Regions from separate parts of the Streptomyces sp. NPDC050564 genome, predicted to be linked through region 2. Evidence: riboswitches for the same ligand, from Rfam matches in the RefSeq annotation. Region 2 holds a riboswitch; the other holds the start of a gene.
What was found. A riboswitch is a leader RNA that binds a small molecule or an ion and turns the genes downstream of it on or off. The one in region 2 is predicted to bind S-adenosylmethionine.
Positions count from the first base shown of each region.

Region 1: it holds a riboswitch for S-adenosylmethionine, as region 2 does, so the genes downstream of both, ACIBK0_RS11800 (aminotransferase class V-fold PLP-dependent enzyme) here and ACIBK0_RS39040 (putative leader peptide) in region 2, are expected to answer to the same signal.

Region 1 covers NZ_JBITGS010000006.1:138,503-145,935, reverse strand. Annotated here, with positions in the region: gene ACIBK0_RS11820 (cytochrome bc complex cytochrome b subunit) at 1-578, shown strand, start outside; gene trpD (anthranilate phosphoribosyltransferase) at 719-1,783, shown strand; gene ACIBK0_RS11810 (PRC-barrel domain-containing protein) at 2,028-2,384, shown strand; gene ACIBK0_RS11805 (hypothetical protein) at 2,412-2,585, shown strand; SAM riboswitch class IV at 2,662-2,778, shown strand; gene ACIBK0_RS11800 (aminotransferase class V-fold PLP-dependent enzyme) at 2,971-4,332, shown strand; gene ACIBK0_RS11795 (Lrp/AsnC family transcriptional regulator) at 4,457-4,738, opposite strand; gene ACIBK0_RS11790 (rhomboid family intramembrane serine protease) at 4,780-5,556, opposite strand; gene ACIBK0_RS11785 (hypothetical protein) at 5,711-5,950, shown strand; gene ACIBK0_RS11780 (NYN domain-containing protein) at 5,985-7,334, shown strand.
Region 2 covers NZ_JBITGS010000033.1:78,880-86,312, reverse strand. Annotated here, with positions in the region: gene ACIBK0_RS39050 (DNA-3-methyladenine glycosylase family protein) at 161-1,039, opposite strand; gene ACIBK0_RS39045 (glutathione S-transferase C-terminal domain-containing protein) at 1,217-1,933, opposite strand; gene ACIBK0_RS39040 (putative leader peptide) at 2,224-2,289, opposite strand; SAM riboswitch class IV at 2,326-2,472, opposite strand; SAM riboswitch class IV at 2,601-2,709, shown strand; gene ACIBK0_RS39035 (amino acid ABC transporter permease) at 3,044-4,024, shown strand; gene ACIBK0_RS39030 (amino acid ABC transporter ATP-binding protein) at 4,021-4,809, shown strand; gene ACIBK0_RS39025 (ABC transporter substrate-binding protein) at 4,871-5,890, shown strand; gene ACIBK0_RS39020 (GNAT family N-acetyltransferase) at 6,003-6,740, shown strand; gene ACIBK0_RS39015 (putative leader peptide) at 6,827-6,943, shown strand; gene ACIBK0_RS39010 (LLM class flavin-dependent oxidoreductase) at 7,020-7,433, shown strand, end outside.

The DNA.
Region 1 (7,433 bases), on a different contig from region 2:
CGGTCTACCCGTTCATCGAGTCCTGGGTCACCGGCGACAAGCGCGAGCACCACATCCTGGACCGCCCGCGCAACGTCCCGACCCGGACCGCGTTCGGTGCCGCCTGGATCAGCTGGTACTTCGTCCTGCTCGTCGGTGGCGGCAACGACCTCTGGGCCACGCACTTCCACCTGGCGATCAACTCGATCACCTGGTTCGTCCGGATCGCGTTCTTCGTCGTGCCGGTGCTCACGTTCATCGCCACCAAGCGGATCTGCCTCGGTCTCCAGCGCCGTGACCGGGACAAGGTGCTGCACGGCCGCGAGTCGGGCATCATCAAGCGCCTGCCGCACGGTGAGTTCATCGAGGTGCACGAGCCGCTCAGCCAGGACGCGCTGCACACCCTCACCGCGCACGAGCAGTACAAGCCGGCCGAGATCGGCCCGACGGTCGACGAGAACGGTGTCGAGCGCAAGGTGCCGGGCACGCAGCGGCTGCGCGCCAAGCTCAGCAAGGGCTACTACGGGGAGGACAACCAGATCCCCAAGCCCACGGTCGAGGAGTACAAGGAGATCACGAGCGGCCACGGCCACCACTGATCTGCTGACCGATCCTTATTGATCGCCACGGGAAGAGCCCTCGTCCATTGCCTGGACGGGGGCTCTTTGCCGTGCTCCGGGCTGGATAGGGTGTTCCCATCTACAGGAGTCCCTTTCCGGGACGGACCCAGGAGCGGCTTATGAGCGCTGTGAACCCCGCTGGAGGCGACATCGCGGCGGGCCGTTCCTGGCCCGTGGTCCTGAACGGCCTCCTCGACGGACGTGACCAGAGCGCGGACGACACCGCCTGGGCGATGGACCGCATCCTGCGCGGCGAGGCGACCGACGCGCAGATCGCCGGTTTCGTGGTGGCGCTGCGGGCCAAGGGCGAGACCGTCGAGGAGATCACCGGACTCGTCCGGACGATGTACGAGCACGCGAACGTGATCGAGGTGCCGGGGCCGACCGTCGACATCGTCGGTACGGGCGGCGACGGCGCGAAGACCGTCAACATCTCCACCATGTCGGCGATCGTGGTCGCCGGGACCGGCGCCAAGGTCGTCAAGCACGGCAACCGGGCCGCGTCCTCGGCGTCCGGCTCCTCGGACGTCCTGGAGAAGCTCGGCGTCAACCTCGAGCTGCCACTGAAGCGGGTCGTCGAGGTGGCCGAGGAGGCCGGGATCACCTTCTGCTTCGCGGTGAAGTTCCATCCGGCGCTGCGTCATGTGGCGGCGGCGCGTGGGCAGTTGGGGATCCGGACGACGTTCAACGTGCTCGGTCCGCTGACGAACCCCGCGCGGGTGAAGGCACAGGCGGTGGGTGTCGCGGATCCGCGCATGGCGCCCATCGTGGCGGGTGTCTTCGCCGAGCGAGGCAACTCCTCGCTGGTCTTCCGCGGCGACGACGGCCTCGACGAGCTGACGACCACATCGACCTCCAGGGTCTGGGTCGTCCGCGACGGCAAGGTCACCGAGGAGCGTTTCGACCCGCGCGACGTCGGCATCGACCTCGTCCCGGTGGAGGCACTGCGCGGCGCCGACGCGTCGTACAACGCGGACGTCGCCCGTCGCCTGCTGAACGGCGAGACCGGGCCCGTACGGGACGCGGTACTGCTCAATGCGGCCGCGGCCCTGGTGGCCCTGGAGCCGGCGGAGACACCGTTGGCCGAGCAGCTGCGTGCCGGGATGGCCAAGGCGGCGGAGTCGATCGACTCGGGCGCGGCGAAGCGGACGCTGGAGCGGTGGGTGGCCGCCAGCAACGCCTGAGGCCTGCCGCCCCCCTCCCGCGCCAGCACGGTCGAGCGTGGGGGCGGGGGTGCCGAGCCCCGCGCCCGCGGCATGATCCGCCGGACGGGACCCGGCTCCGAGCACCCGCAGGGGAGCCCGGGCCGAGCGCTCCAGGCCGCCGGACGCGGTGGCGGCCGGAGTAAAGTGAAGAGGTGGCAGCTCTCCCGCGGTGACGCCAGTTCCGTGTGGAGTCATCCGGGGGCACGGCCGCGAGGAGCGAGGCATGATTCACTCAGCCGATATCCGCGAGTGGCGCAACCGCGACGTAGTCGATCCCGGAGGTCGCAAGATCGGCGCTCTGGAAGCGGTCTACGTGGACACCGCCACCGACGCACCTGCCATGGCCTCCGTCCGCACCGGACTGCCGACCCGGCACAGGCTCGTCTTCGTCCCCCTCGACGAGGCGACCCTGGGGCCCGGCTATGTGAAAGTCGCCCACTCGAGAGGGCAGGTGAAGAAGGCGCCGTCCATCGGCATGGACGACATCCTGCCGGTCGAGCGGGAACACGAGATCTTCGAACACTACGACCAGACCTACGAGTCCGGTGCCGAGCACGGGCGCCGTCTCGCGCGCGGCTGACCGGCCCGTCGGAGGATGTGGTCACCCATGGCGCTCTTCCTCTTCCTGATCCTCGTGGCGGTCATCCTCGGGCTCATCGGTGCGACGGTGGAGGGGCTGTTCTACCTCCTGATCATCGGCGCGCTGGTGCTGGTGGCCGACCTGGTGCTGTTCGGCATGCGTTGGTCCCGGCGCTCGCACCGGCATCACTTCGTGCGCTGATCCCGACGCCAGGGCGCGTCCCGTCATCCGGACAGGAGTTGCGGGGCCGTGATCAGCTCGCGTAGGTTCCTGTCCAGGTCATGAGTGACAGTCATGAGGCCCCGGCCGACTGTCCGGCAACCCTCCGTCCGTGGCGGGGTGCCCCGGGTGAAGACCAGGTCGTAGGCAGCGAGGTCTACGGCAAGCGCGGACCCCTCGCCCTCTTTTGAGTGGATACAGCCCAGGGGTCCTGGTCGTTCGAGGGAGCCTTCTGTGAGCAAGCGAATGCGATAGGGCGTAGAGCCCCGCCTCCGCATACCCCCTTTTTCACCCTTTCCCGCGCTGAGCCGTACCGCCGTGTACCCGCTCGCGCGGTGATTCCCCGCGCCTCTCACAGGAGCTCGCCATGTCTGTCCCCACCACTGCCGCCGACCCGACCGTTTGTGCCTCGCTGCCCGTTCTGGGACGAGATGTCACCGTCCCGCTCGTCACCGGTGGCGAGGTCACCTACGCCGCCCTCGACTACGCCGCCAGCGCCCCGGCCCTGCAGCGGGTGTGGGACGACGTCGCTGCCTACGCCCCGTACTACGGCAGCGTCCACCGCGGCGCCGGCTACCTCTCGCAGCTGTCCACCGATCTCTTCGAGAACGCCCGCAGGACCGTCGCCGAGTTTCTCGACTGCCGGGACGGCGACCAGGTCGTCTTCACCCGCTCCACCACCGACTCGCTCAACCTGCTTGCCGCCACTCTTCCGGCCGACTGCCAGGTCTTCGTCTTCGAGACCGAGCACCACGCCTCGCTGCTGCCCTGGCGGGGCGCCCGGGTGACGTACCTGAACGCCCCGCGCACGCCCGGTGAGGCCGTCGAGACCCTGGAGCGCGCGCTCGCCGACCGGGATCCGTACGGTCCGGCGCTGGTCTGTGTCACGGGCGCGTCCAACGTCACCGGCGAACTGTGGCCGGTGCGTGAGCTGGCCGCGGCCGCCCACGCGCACGGCGCGCGCATCGTCCTCGACGCCGCGCAGCTGGCCCCGCATCACCCGGTGTCCGTCCGTGACCTGGACGTCGACTGGGTCGCCTTCTCCGGTCACAAGCTGTACGCGCCCTTCGGGTCCGGCGTCCTGGCCGGCCGCTCCGACTGGCTGCGCGAGGCCGAGCCCTACCTGGCCGGCGGTGGTGCCAGCCGCAAGGTCACCCGGCGCGAGGACGGGGGAGTGGACGTGGAGTGGCACGAGAGCGCCGCCCGTCACGAGGCCGGGTCTCCGAACGTCATCGGCGCCTACTCGATCGCCTCGGCCTGCAAGGCGCTGACCGAGGCCGGGTTCGACACGCTGGTCGCCCGTGAGCGGCACCTGATCGACACGGTCCGCGCGGGGCTCGCCGAGGTGCCCGAGGTGCGTGTCCTCTCCCTCTTCGGCGACGACGCCCCGCGCGTCGGCGTGATCTCCTTCGTCGTCGAGGGATGGAACAGCTCGCACTTCGCCGCCGCGCTCTCTGCCGAGTACGGCATCGGCGTGCGCGACGGTCTCTTCTGCGCCCACCCGCTGGTGCGCACGCTCCTCGGCAGCGATCCGCAGGCCCAGGGCGAATGCGGTGCGCCCGAGGCCGCGCCCGGCGAGAAGTCCTTGAACGCCATCCGGGTGAGCTTCGGGGCGGGCACGCCCGACGAGCACGTGGAGCGCTTCGTGCGCGCCGTGAAGGAACTGGTGCGGGACGGTGCGCAGTGGCAGTACCGCACGGAGGACGGCCGCTGCGTCCCGGCGGTCTGAGGGCTTCTGGCGCAGTTCCCCGCGCCCCTTTAAAGGGGCGCGGGGAACTGCGCAATCTTTTAGCGGGGGTCTGGGGGCGCAGCCCCCCGGTACGGGACGGGCAGGGGCGGCGGGGGCGAAAGGACTAGCCGTCCAGGCCGATGGCGAACGCCGCCTCCAGGTCGTGCTGCGAGTACGTACGGAACGCCACGTGCGTGTCCGTCGCCTCGACGCCCGGGATCTTGCTGATGCGGCCGGGGATGACGTCCGCCAGGTCCTCGTGCTGCTTCACCCGGACCATGGCGATCAAGTCGTACGTACCGGTGACGGAGAAGACCTCGCTGACACTGTCCAGCGCGGCGATCGACTCGGCGATCTCGGGGATCCGGTCCACGCTGGTCTTGATGAGGACGATCGCGGTGATCACGGCTGGTTCTCTCCCTCGGGGCCGCTGCTGAGGCTCTCACCCTACTCGCGGTCCAGCCGGGCCGGTTGTTCCGCCGGGGCCCCGGCCCGAGGCGCACCCGCTGTCGGAGGCTGCGCCCCCGGGGAAGGTGCGGTAGTCGTACGGCCGAATCGGATCCACGCGTAGACGAACCCCAGTGAGAAGCCCACCAGATGGGCCAGATAGGCCACGCCGGGGCCCGATGAGTCGCGGTCGGCCGCGAGCCACTGCAGGCTGACCCAGAACGGCAGCACCACCCAGGCGGGAAAGCGCAGCGGCAGGAAGAAGAGGAACGGGAAGAGACTGGTCACCCGGGCCTTGGGGAACAGGTACAGGAACGCGCCCAGGATCGCGGAGATCGCCCCGGAGGCGCCGACCAGGGACTGCTGCGACTCGGCGTTGGCGGCCGCGTAGCCGAGCAGGGCGAGATAGCCGCAGCCCACGTAGAAGAGGGCGAACTGCACGTGGCCCATGCGTTCCTCGGCCATCGCCCCGAAGACGTAGAAGAAGAGCATGTTGCCCAGGAGGTGGAGCCAGCTGCCGTGGATGAACAGGGCGGTGGCCGGGGTGAGCGCCTCGCGGGGCGCGCCGTCGAAGAGTTCGGTGGGCAGCACGCCCCAGCGTCGGAAGTAGGCCCGCTGGGCGACCAGCAGTTCGTCCCCGGTTCCGTACGCCGGATTGAGGCCCGCCGCCGGGCCGATCACGAAGATCAGGCAGCACAGGGCGATCAGGCCGTAGGTCACCGGCGCCGAGTGTCCTCGAATCGCTCTGCCGACCGTCGTACTCCAGTTGCTGATCATGGTGCAGAGCATGGCGTAACGGGAGCCATGCGGACAGAGCGCCTCGCCGCCGTGGACAGCCGAGCGTCGGGTACCCGCCAGGCCGTAGGGTTACGAGCCACATGCACCAGGGAGACTGGCGCTGGACGGACACTAGAAGGAAAGCGACTGCCACATGACGGTTCCCCTGCCGGACGCCAAGACTCGCTGGCGCTGCACGCTCTGCGGCAACCTCACGCGTTTCGACGTGACCCGCTCGTCGAAGGTCGTCGAGTATGTGCACCTCGACCTGGCCGGTGAGCCGAAGGTCGAGGAGCGCGAGGTGGTCAGTGAGACCATCGAGTCGGTCCGCTGCCGCTGGTGCAATGCGGTGGATCAGGTGGAACTCGTGGACAGGCCGGGCGCCGGCTCCTGAGGGAGCGGGCCCCGCACAGGTATTGGGGTGACGGATGGTGGAGACCACAGGCGGGGAGCCGGACGACGGCACCGCTGAGGTGCTCGATCGTCCGCTGCCCGATGGTGTGCGCAGAAGAGTCGTACACATTGTTGCCGACGGGTTCGGCGGGTTGACCGTTGCCGAACTTCCTGCCCAATTGCGGCAGTACGCCCGGTTCGCCCCCAATCGCCGGGCCAAGTTCGCCGGTAACGCCATGGCCGCCGCCCTGGAGACCGACCCGCTGTTCAGACAGCGCATCGCCGAGAAGCTGAGAGAGGCTCAGCCGGAGCTCGCCGGCGCCCTCGACTCGGGCGCGCCGCCCCCGGCCGCGGATCCGCTGGACGTGGCCGCCGCGGCCTATGTGCTGCGCCCCGCGGGCTGGGTGAAGCTGGTGACCGCCGCGGGCGAGGAGGCCCTGCGGGCGGACGCCGAGCGGGCCGGTGAGGAGAGCCGGGCCGAGCTGGAGCGGCTGCGCGAGGAGCTCGCGGAGGCCCGCGGCCAGACGAAGGCCGAGACCGAACGGCTGCGCACGGAGCTGGAATCGGCGAAGAGGGAAGCGGAATCGCTGCACCGCAAACTGCGCGGCGCCCTCAGTGACGTCAAGCGCGGCGAGGCGGCGCTGCGCAAGCTGCAGGCCGAGATGGACGCCGTACGGGCGGAGGGGCAGATCCAGGTGTCCGCCGCCGAGAGCGAGTCCCGGCGGCTCAAGGCGCGGCTGGGCGAGGCCGAGGCCGCCCTGGAGGCGACCCGGCGGGCGGCGCGCGAGGGGCGCAGCGTCGAGGACATGCGGGTGCGGCTGCTGCTCGACACCGTGCTGGAGGCCACTCAGGGGCTGCGGCGTGAACTCGCCCTGCCGCCCGTGTCGGTGCGGCCCGCGGAGACGGTCGATGCGGTCGAACCGGGACGGATGACACCAAAAGACATCGCCGCCCGCGCCCTGTCCGAAAATGATCCGGCGATCCTCGACCAACTGCTCGCGCTGCCGCAGGCGCATCTGGTGGTCGACGGCTACAACGTCACCAAGACCGGCTATCCGCAGATGCCGCTGGAGAAGCAGCGCCTGAGGCTGCTCGGGCAGCTCTCGCAGCTTGCCGCGCAGACGGGTGCCGAGGTGACGTGTGTCTTCGACGGGGCCGAGCTGGCCGCTCCCGTGCTCCTCGCGCCGCCGCGCGGGGTGCGGGTGCTGTTCTCCAAGCCCGGCGTCACCGCCGACGAGTTGATCCGTCAGCTGGTCCGGGCCGAGCCGCCGGGGCGGCCGGTCATCGTGGTCTCCACCGACCGTGAGGTGGCCGACGGGATCGCCAAGGCGGGTGCGCGGCCGGTCGCCTCGGCGGTGCTCCTCAAGCGCTTTTCGCGCGGTTGACGATCTGGGGCGTACGCCTCATAGGCAACGTAAGTCCCATGCGTAACCTCCGGGTGAGATGCCCGAATTGGCGAAACCTTCACGCAACGTAGTGTCAGA
Region 2 (7,433 bases):
GATCGTGGTTGCCGCAGGTTACGGATCCGAGAGTGGCCCGGTGTCGTGATGCACACGTGAGCCACGGCAGTGGGGAGGATGCGCGGGCGCGGACGAGGACCGGTCGTTCTTGTCACCGTGACTCACGCCTTCTCCGCAAGCAGGCGCGGGAACCACGGTCTCACCGGTGGGCACGAGCGGGGCGGGCAGCGCTCGGACCCATGCGCTCGCCGTGCAGGACGCGGAGGTGCAGCGCGGCCCAGGTGCGGTAGGGCCGCCAGTTCTCGGAAACCTCGGTGAGGCCCCGGCCGGGCCCGTACCGCTCGGTGATCTCCGCCTCCAATCGGCGCTCCTGGGTCGGCAGTGTGTCGGGGTGGTTGGCGCCGCGCAGGACGACGAGCTCGGCGGAGAAGACGCCCAGCCCCTTGACCTGCTGGACCTGCCGCACCGCCGCCGCCGGGCCCAGGGCGCGCAGCCGGGCGCCGTCGAGGAGCCCGTCGAGCGCGGCGTCGGCCACGGAGTGCAGGTACTCGGTTTTGCGCCAGGGCAGTTCGAAGTCCAGGCCGAGCAGCGCCTCGGGGGAGGGGAACGCGCCGCCTGTGCCGTAGCGGGCGACGAGGTCGTCGCGCATGCGCCTGGCCGAGGTCATCCCCGTGCGCTGGGTCAGCACCGCCCAGGTGGCGGCCTCGTAGGGCGAGTGGAAACCGCACGGCCGCAGGCCCGGCCATCTGGCCTGGACGTCGGCGATGACGGGGTCGCGTTCGGCGACCGTCGGCCAGCCGCGGGCGTCGACGTCCAGGGACAGGAAGCGGCGCACCTGCTCGGCGGCGGCGTCCAGATCGCCGTCGCCGACCGCCACGACCCGGGCCGTGCTGCCGTACTGGGTGACCTCCGCGGCGACGCGGCGCCAGTCGGCGTCGGCGTGGAAGACCGTGCGCAACGCCCCGGCGGCACCCGCCGCCGAGGCCGGCGCCAGCGGCGCGAGCTCCTCCCAGAACTCCCGGCTCGTGTCCAGCGACCAAGGGCCGGCCACCTCGAATTCGACCGCGTGCTGCACCATGTCCGACCTTCCGCTCGGGACACCGGCACTCGTGGACGGGCCGAGAGACCCGGCGCCGCTGTCTGTGCACACGACCTTGGCCTCAATACCTGACAGAATCCGTCAAGTATTTTCGCGAGGTCCGCCCCGGACCCCGGATGGGTGACGCCCAGCGGCGCGGCCCCCGCGTTCTGACGGTCAGTCGCGTCGGATCGCTCCCGTCGCGGACCGGTCGTGCCACACGCGCAGGGACCGGGCGCCGTGGAAGGCGGGATGCTCGTCGAGGCGGCGCACATAGGCGCGAAGGCGGCTGTGCCGGGAGAGGGGGTCGGCCGTGTCGAGGTGGTTGAGCGCCACCCAGACGTCCACGTCGGCGGCCGTCAGATCCTCGCCCAACACATAGGCGCGCGTGGCGAGCTGATGGTCCAACAGATCCAGAGTCGCCGAGCGGGCTTCCGGCCGCGCCGTCGAGGTGACGTCGCGGTCGAGGAGTTCGCGCAGGGCGTCGATGTCCGCGGCGAGGGCCGGCGGGTGCAGCAGGGGGATGCATGCTCCGTCATGGCAGGTCAGCAGGCCCGCCAGGTCACGAAGGATGTCGGGGGTGTGATTGCTGACGATGCGTCCGCTCCAGCGGTCGCACAGCGCGGGCGCGGTCAGCGGGCCCTCGTAATGGTGCCAGGTGGCCTCGTAGGCACTGCGGAGCGAGGCGAACGCGTCGGGTGTCTCGGCGGGGTGCGCGAGGATCGTGGTGGCCACCGAGTCCTTGAGGCCGAGCAGATCGAGGGTGATCGAAAGGCGCAGCGAACGCGGACAGCCCTCGGACAGATAGAGCTGATAGCGGTGCGGCGCAGGGTAGAAGCCACCGGCGGCACCGACACCGATGCGGCTGCGGATGCCGTGCGGGCGAGGGGACACGGACGGTCCGGCGCCTGCGGGGCGAGTGCTTGGACCGGACACAACTGGGCCCGGAACGCGCGACGTCGAGGCGCGGGCGACTGCGGTGGGGGCGCACGTGCCCGCGGTTGCGGCGTGCGTGCCGGTGGTGGCTGCGCTGGTGGCGCATGTGCCTGAGGTGGCTGTGTTCGAGGCGCGCGAAACGGTCTCGGGCATGACTCTCCAGGGGAACGACGAAGCCCCGGCCGCATGTTGGGCGGCAGCGGCGGAACGGAGTGACTGCGCTTGTGCACCGGCTCGGAGCGGCCGGACTAGTACGCGCTGGAGACCCGCTGCAAATCGATGTGCAGCCGTCTCGTCAGGTCGCTCCTGGGCATTCCCACCGGTCCCGCCTTCAGGGCCCGCGAGCCGCGAGACCACGCTTGTCCCGCCGCACCGGCGGGACCCGGTCGTCACCCGGGGCACCCCGTCGCGGTGGAAGGGTTGCCTGTCAGCGGGCCGGGGCCGATCACCGCATCGCGCAGGCAAGCCCACGTGACGAGGCGCTGACAATCGTGACCGTCCTCGTCAGTGTCAGTGCGCTCCGTGACGCCGTCAAGAAGGCGTGGACCCGGTCTCACCACGTGGTCATTCGGGCGGGTGGACGTTGACATCGGTTTCCGAGCGTGCCTAACTTACGCCGCAGATCGGTCATGAGTGTCAGCGAAAAGCCCTGGCTCGCTGGCCGGCAACCCTCGCGTCGCGGTGGGGTGCCCCAGGTGACGACCGGACCGGAAGACTTTCGGTAAGCGCGAGCCGCCCACGGGCGGAACAGTGACGGAGACAACGATGAACGCAGCGTCGAAGGTGGCCGCAGAGCGGCCCCGCGGCTGCGTACTGCTGTGCGCGAACCGCTGCGTCGATCTGCTCCGCGTCAACAGTGCCCTGTGTACCGCTTCGGGCTGTGCCCGCTGTCAAGGCTGACGGCGTCCTGAATCTCTGACGCGTACCGCTGCCGCGGTGCGCCCTCTGCCCGCCCAGCCCCCGGTACCGGCGTCTTCCCGTTCTTCGTCCTCCGCAGCCGTCCCCGTTGTGCTGCGGTGCCGTTGCGTATGCCGCGCCCGGGGTGTCCGACTCCGCTGGAGCCCCCTCATGAGTGAACCCCCTGGCGTCGCTGTGTTTCTTGCCGAGGCACCGCCCGCCGACTCCCCGGCGAAGCCGCTCACGGCCCAGCGCGTGCTGCCGCTGCGCCGGCCGGGCCGCTGGATTGCCACAGCCGTCGTCCTGGTCCTGGTCGCCCAGATCATCCACGGCCTGGCCACCAACCCCTTCTACCAGTGGGATCGCTTCCGCTACTGGTTCCTGCGTCCCACGATTCTCGACGGCCTGGTCATCACCCTCGAAGTGGCCGCGCTCAGCGCGGTGTTGGGGCTGCTGGGCGGAGTCCTGCTCGCCCTCGCCAGGCTCTCCGGGAGCCCGGTGCTGCGTGCGGTGAGCTGGGTGTACACGTGGCTGTTCCGCTCCGTACCGCTGATCGTCGTCCTGATCTTCCTCTACAACTTCAGCGCCCTGTACAAGACGTTGAGCCTCGGTGTGCCGTTCGGGCCGGCCTTCGTCACCTTCGACGAGTCCCGGCTCGCCACCGACATGACGGTCGCCGTGATCGGCCTCAGCCTCAACGAGGCGGCGTACGCGGCCGAGGTCGTCCGCGGCGGCATCCTCTCCGTCGACCAGGGCCAGCACGAGGCGGCTGCCGCGCTCGGCCTGCCGAAGACGTACCAGTTCACCCGGATCGTCTTCCCGCAGGCCCTCAGGTCCATCACCCCGAACTACGTCAACCAGCTGATCGGCCTGATCAAGGGCACGTCCCTGGTCTTCTACGTGTCGCTGCTCGACCTGTTCGGCTCGGTGCAGACGATGGGCAGCACCTATCCCGGCGACATCGTGCCGCTGCTGCTGGTCGCCACCGTCTGGTACCTGATCCTCACGAGTGCCGTGTCTATCGCCCAGTTCTACGTCGAGCGGTACTTCGCCCGGGGCGCGACACGCACCCTGCCGCCGACCCCGCTGCAGAAGGCGCGGACCGGCCTGACCGATCTGCTGGCCCGGCTGCGCAAGGAGGCCGCCGTATGACCACCGCCCAGACCCCCGACGCGCGACCCGCCGCGCTTGAAGTCCACGACGTGCACAAGTGGTACGGCGCCCACCGGGTACTCGACGGAGTCGACCTGACAGTGCGGCCCGGCGAGGTCACCGTCATCCTCGGCCCGTCCGGCTCCGGCAAGTCGACGCTGTTGCGGGTGATCAACCACCTGGAGAAGCCGGAAGTCGGATACGTCAGTGTCAACGGCGAGTTGATCGGCGTCAGGCGGCAGGGCGAGAGGCTGAAGGAACTCAGCGAGCGGGCCATCCTGAGCCAGCGCAGCCGGATCGGCTTCGTCTTCCAGAACTTCAACCTCTTCCCGCATCTGACCGTCCTGGACAACGTGGCCGCCGCGCCCGTGGCCACCGGGAGGCTGACCAAGCCCGAGGCCCAGGAGCTGGCACGCGAACTGCTCGGCCGCGTGGGCCTGGGCGAGAAGACCGGCGCCTACCCGCGCCAGTTGTCCGGCGGTCAGCAGCAGCGTGTGGCCATCGCCCGCGCCCTCGCCCTGCGCCCGGGAATCATCCTGTTCGACGAGCCCACCTCGGCACTCGACCCCGAACTCGTCGGCGAGGTCCTGGCCGTCATCAAGGACCTGGCGACCAGCGGCACCACCCTCGTCATCGTCACGCACGAGATCGGCTTCGCCCGCGAGGTCGCCGACCGGATCGTCTTCATCGACGGCGGCCGCATCGTCGAACAGGGCCCGCCCTCAGAGGTGTTGGACCACCCGCGGCACGAACGGACCCGGGACTTCCTCAGCAAGGTGCTCTGACCGGCGCCTCCCTTCTGCCACATCACCGCAGTCACACCCTCACCCAGCGACAAGGACAGCCATGCCTACGCACTTCTCTCGACGCAGCCTGATACGCGGTATCACCGCGGCGACCGCCGTTGCTTCACTGGCCGCCGGGCTCGCGGCCTGCGGAGGCGACAGCGACGCCGCCACCACGACCGACGCCGCGGGCACGGTGACCGTGGGACAGCTGTCCAACGGGGCCGCCCGGCAGACCAGGTTGAAGGTCTCCGAGGTGAAGTCGATCAGCGCCGAGCTGCCCGCGTCGGTGCGCAGGAGCGGCAAGCTGGAGATCGGCGTCGGCGCCCTGCCCGACGGCTTCCCGCCCCTGGCGTACGTCGGCTCCGACCAGAAGACCCTCACCGGCGCGGAACCCGACTTCGGCCGCCTGGTCGCCGCCGTACTCGGCCTGAAGCCGGAGCTGAAGAACTCCACCTGGGAGAACATGTTCGTCGGCATCGACAGTGGCAAGGTCGACGTGGCCTTCGCCAACATCACCGACACCGAGGAGCGCAAGAAGAAGTACGACTTCGCCTCCTACCGGAAGGACAACGTCGGCTTCGAGGTGCTCAAGAAGAGCACGTGGAACTTCGACGACGACTACGAGAACCTCGCCGGCAAGACCGTCGCCGTCGACAACGGCACCAACCAGGAGAAGATCCTCCTCGAGTGGCAGACGAAGCTCGAGAAGGAGGGCAAGCAGCTCACCGTCAAGCACTTCGCGAGCAAGAACAGCACCTACCTGGCGCTGACCGGCGGAAAGATCGACGCGTATTTCGCCGCCAACCCCGGTGTCGCCTACCACGTCACACAGACCGCCAAGTCGCCCAACCCGACGCGCAGCGCGGGTACGTTCTCCGGCGCCGGCGCGTCGCTGCAGGGCTTGATCGCGGCTACCACGAAGAAGGACAGCGGCCTGGCCAAGCCGATCGCCGACGCGGTCAACCATCTGATCAAGAACGGCCAGTACACCAAGTGGCTGTCCGCCTGGAACCTCTCCAACGAGGCCGTCGACACCGCCCAGGTCAACCCGCCCGGGCTGCCGCTCGACAACTCCTGAGCCCTCACATCGTCCTGTTGGATGCTCAGATACGGCCGTCGGCTACGCACGGAGTCGACGGCCGTGAGCCCCCGGCAGTCGCCCCTCCCGGCTACGGAGATCCGACACCCCCATGTCCACCATCACTCGACCCACTTCGCCGCAGAGCCCGGCGACACCGCACATCCTGGACAACGCGGCCTGGGCCGCGCTGACCGGTCCGCATGCCGGGTTCGCCGAGCGCGTCGGAGACGCCGCCCGCTACCGCACGGATGTCTCCCCGTTCACCGCCCTGGCCGACCCCGCCGACCCTCACGCCTGGCAGGACCTGGCCGAACTCGTCGGCCCGGGAACCGTCACCCCGGTGTCCGGGGTCAAGGACGCTCCCGAGGGCTGGGAGACCGTACAGCGCGGCCGGGGCGTACAACTGGTCGGCACCGCGCTGCGCGCCGAGCCCGCCCCGGAGGCGGTGCGGCTCGGGCTCGACGACGTACCCGAGATCCTGGACCTCATCGCCTTGACCGAGCCGGGCCCTTTCCTGCCCCGCACGATCGAAGTCGGCACCTACCTGGGCATCCGGCACCGAGGACGGCTGATCGCCATGGCCGGCGAACGGCTGCGCCCACCGGGCTGGACGGAGATCAGCGCCGTCTGCACTCGCCCGGACCACCGCGGCCGGGGCCTGGCCACCCGGCTGGTACGCGCGGTCGCGGCGGGCATCAGGGAGCGCGGGGACACTCCCTTCCTGCACGCCTCCGCGAGCAACACCGGAGCGATCCGGCTCTACGAGTCGATCGGCTTCACCCTGCGACGCCGCTCGAACTTCCTGCGCGTGCGAACTCCGGGCACGACGCCGGAACAGAAGGCATAGCTGTGCTGTTGTGCTGTGTTGAAGACCTTGACGATGCGCCGGGGCGGCCGCGAACCCGCCCTGCCGGAAGGGCGGAGGTGACGGACGTGGCAGGTGTGTCCGGCCTCCCTGTCATGGACATCGCCCCGCGCCGCCGTGTGCACCTCTACTCGCGGCCGCACATCGACCTGCGGCGCGTCGCCGGCGCGCTCTGTCGCCCCTGACTGTCACCCCCGCCGCCGGATCCTCCCACCGAGGGTCCGGTGATCTCGTACGGTCGATCAGGAAGGCACCCCACCCGTGTCCTCATCATCTTCGTTGCCCTCTTCTCCCTCTTCTCACTCTGCGGCGCTGCACCTCGCCGTCGCGCTCGACGGCGCCGGCTGGCATCCGGCCGCGTGGCGCGAGCCCTTGGCCCGCCCCCGGGAGCTGCTTACCGCCGCCTACTGGAGCGACCTGGTCACCGAGGCCGAGCGCGGGTTGCTCGACTTCGTGACCATCGAGGACGCGCTCGGGCTCCAGTCCTCGCACTTCACCGAACCCGACGGGCGGACGGACCAGGTACGCGGACGCCTCGACGCCGTCCTCATCGCGGCCCGCGTCGCACCCTTGACCAGCCACATAGGGCTGGTGCCGACGGTGGTGGCCACTCACACGGAGCCTTTCCATATCTCCAAGGCGATCGCCACCCTCGACTATGTGAGCACCGGCCGC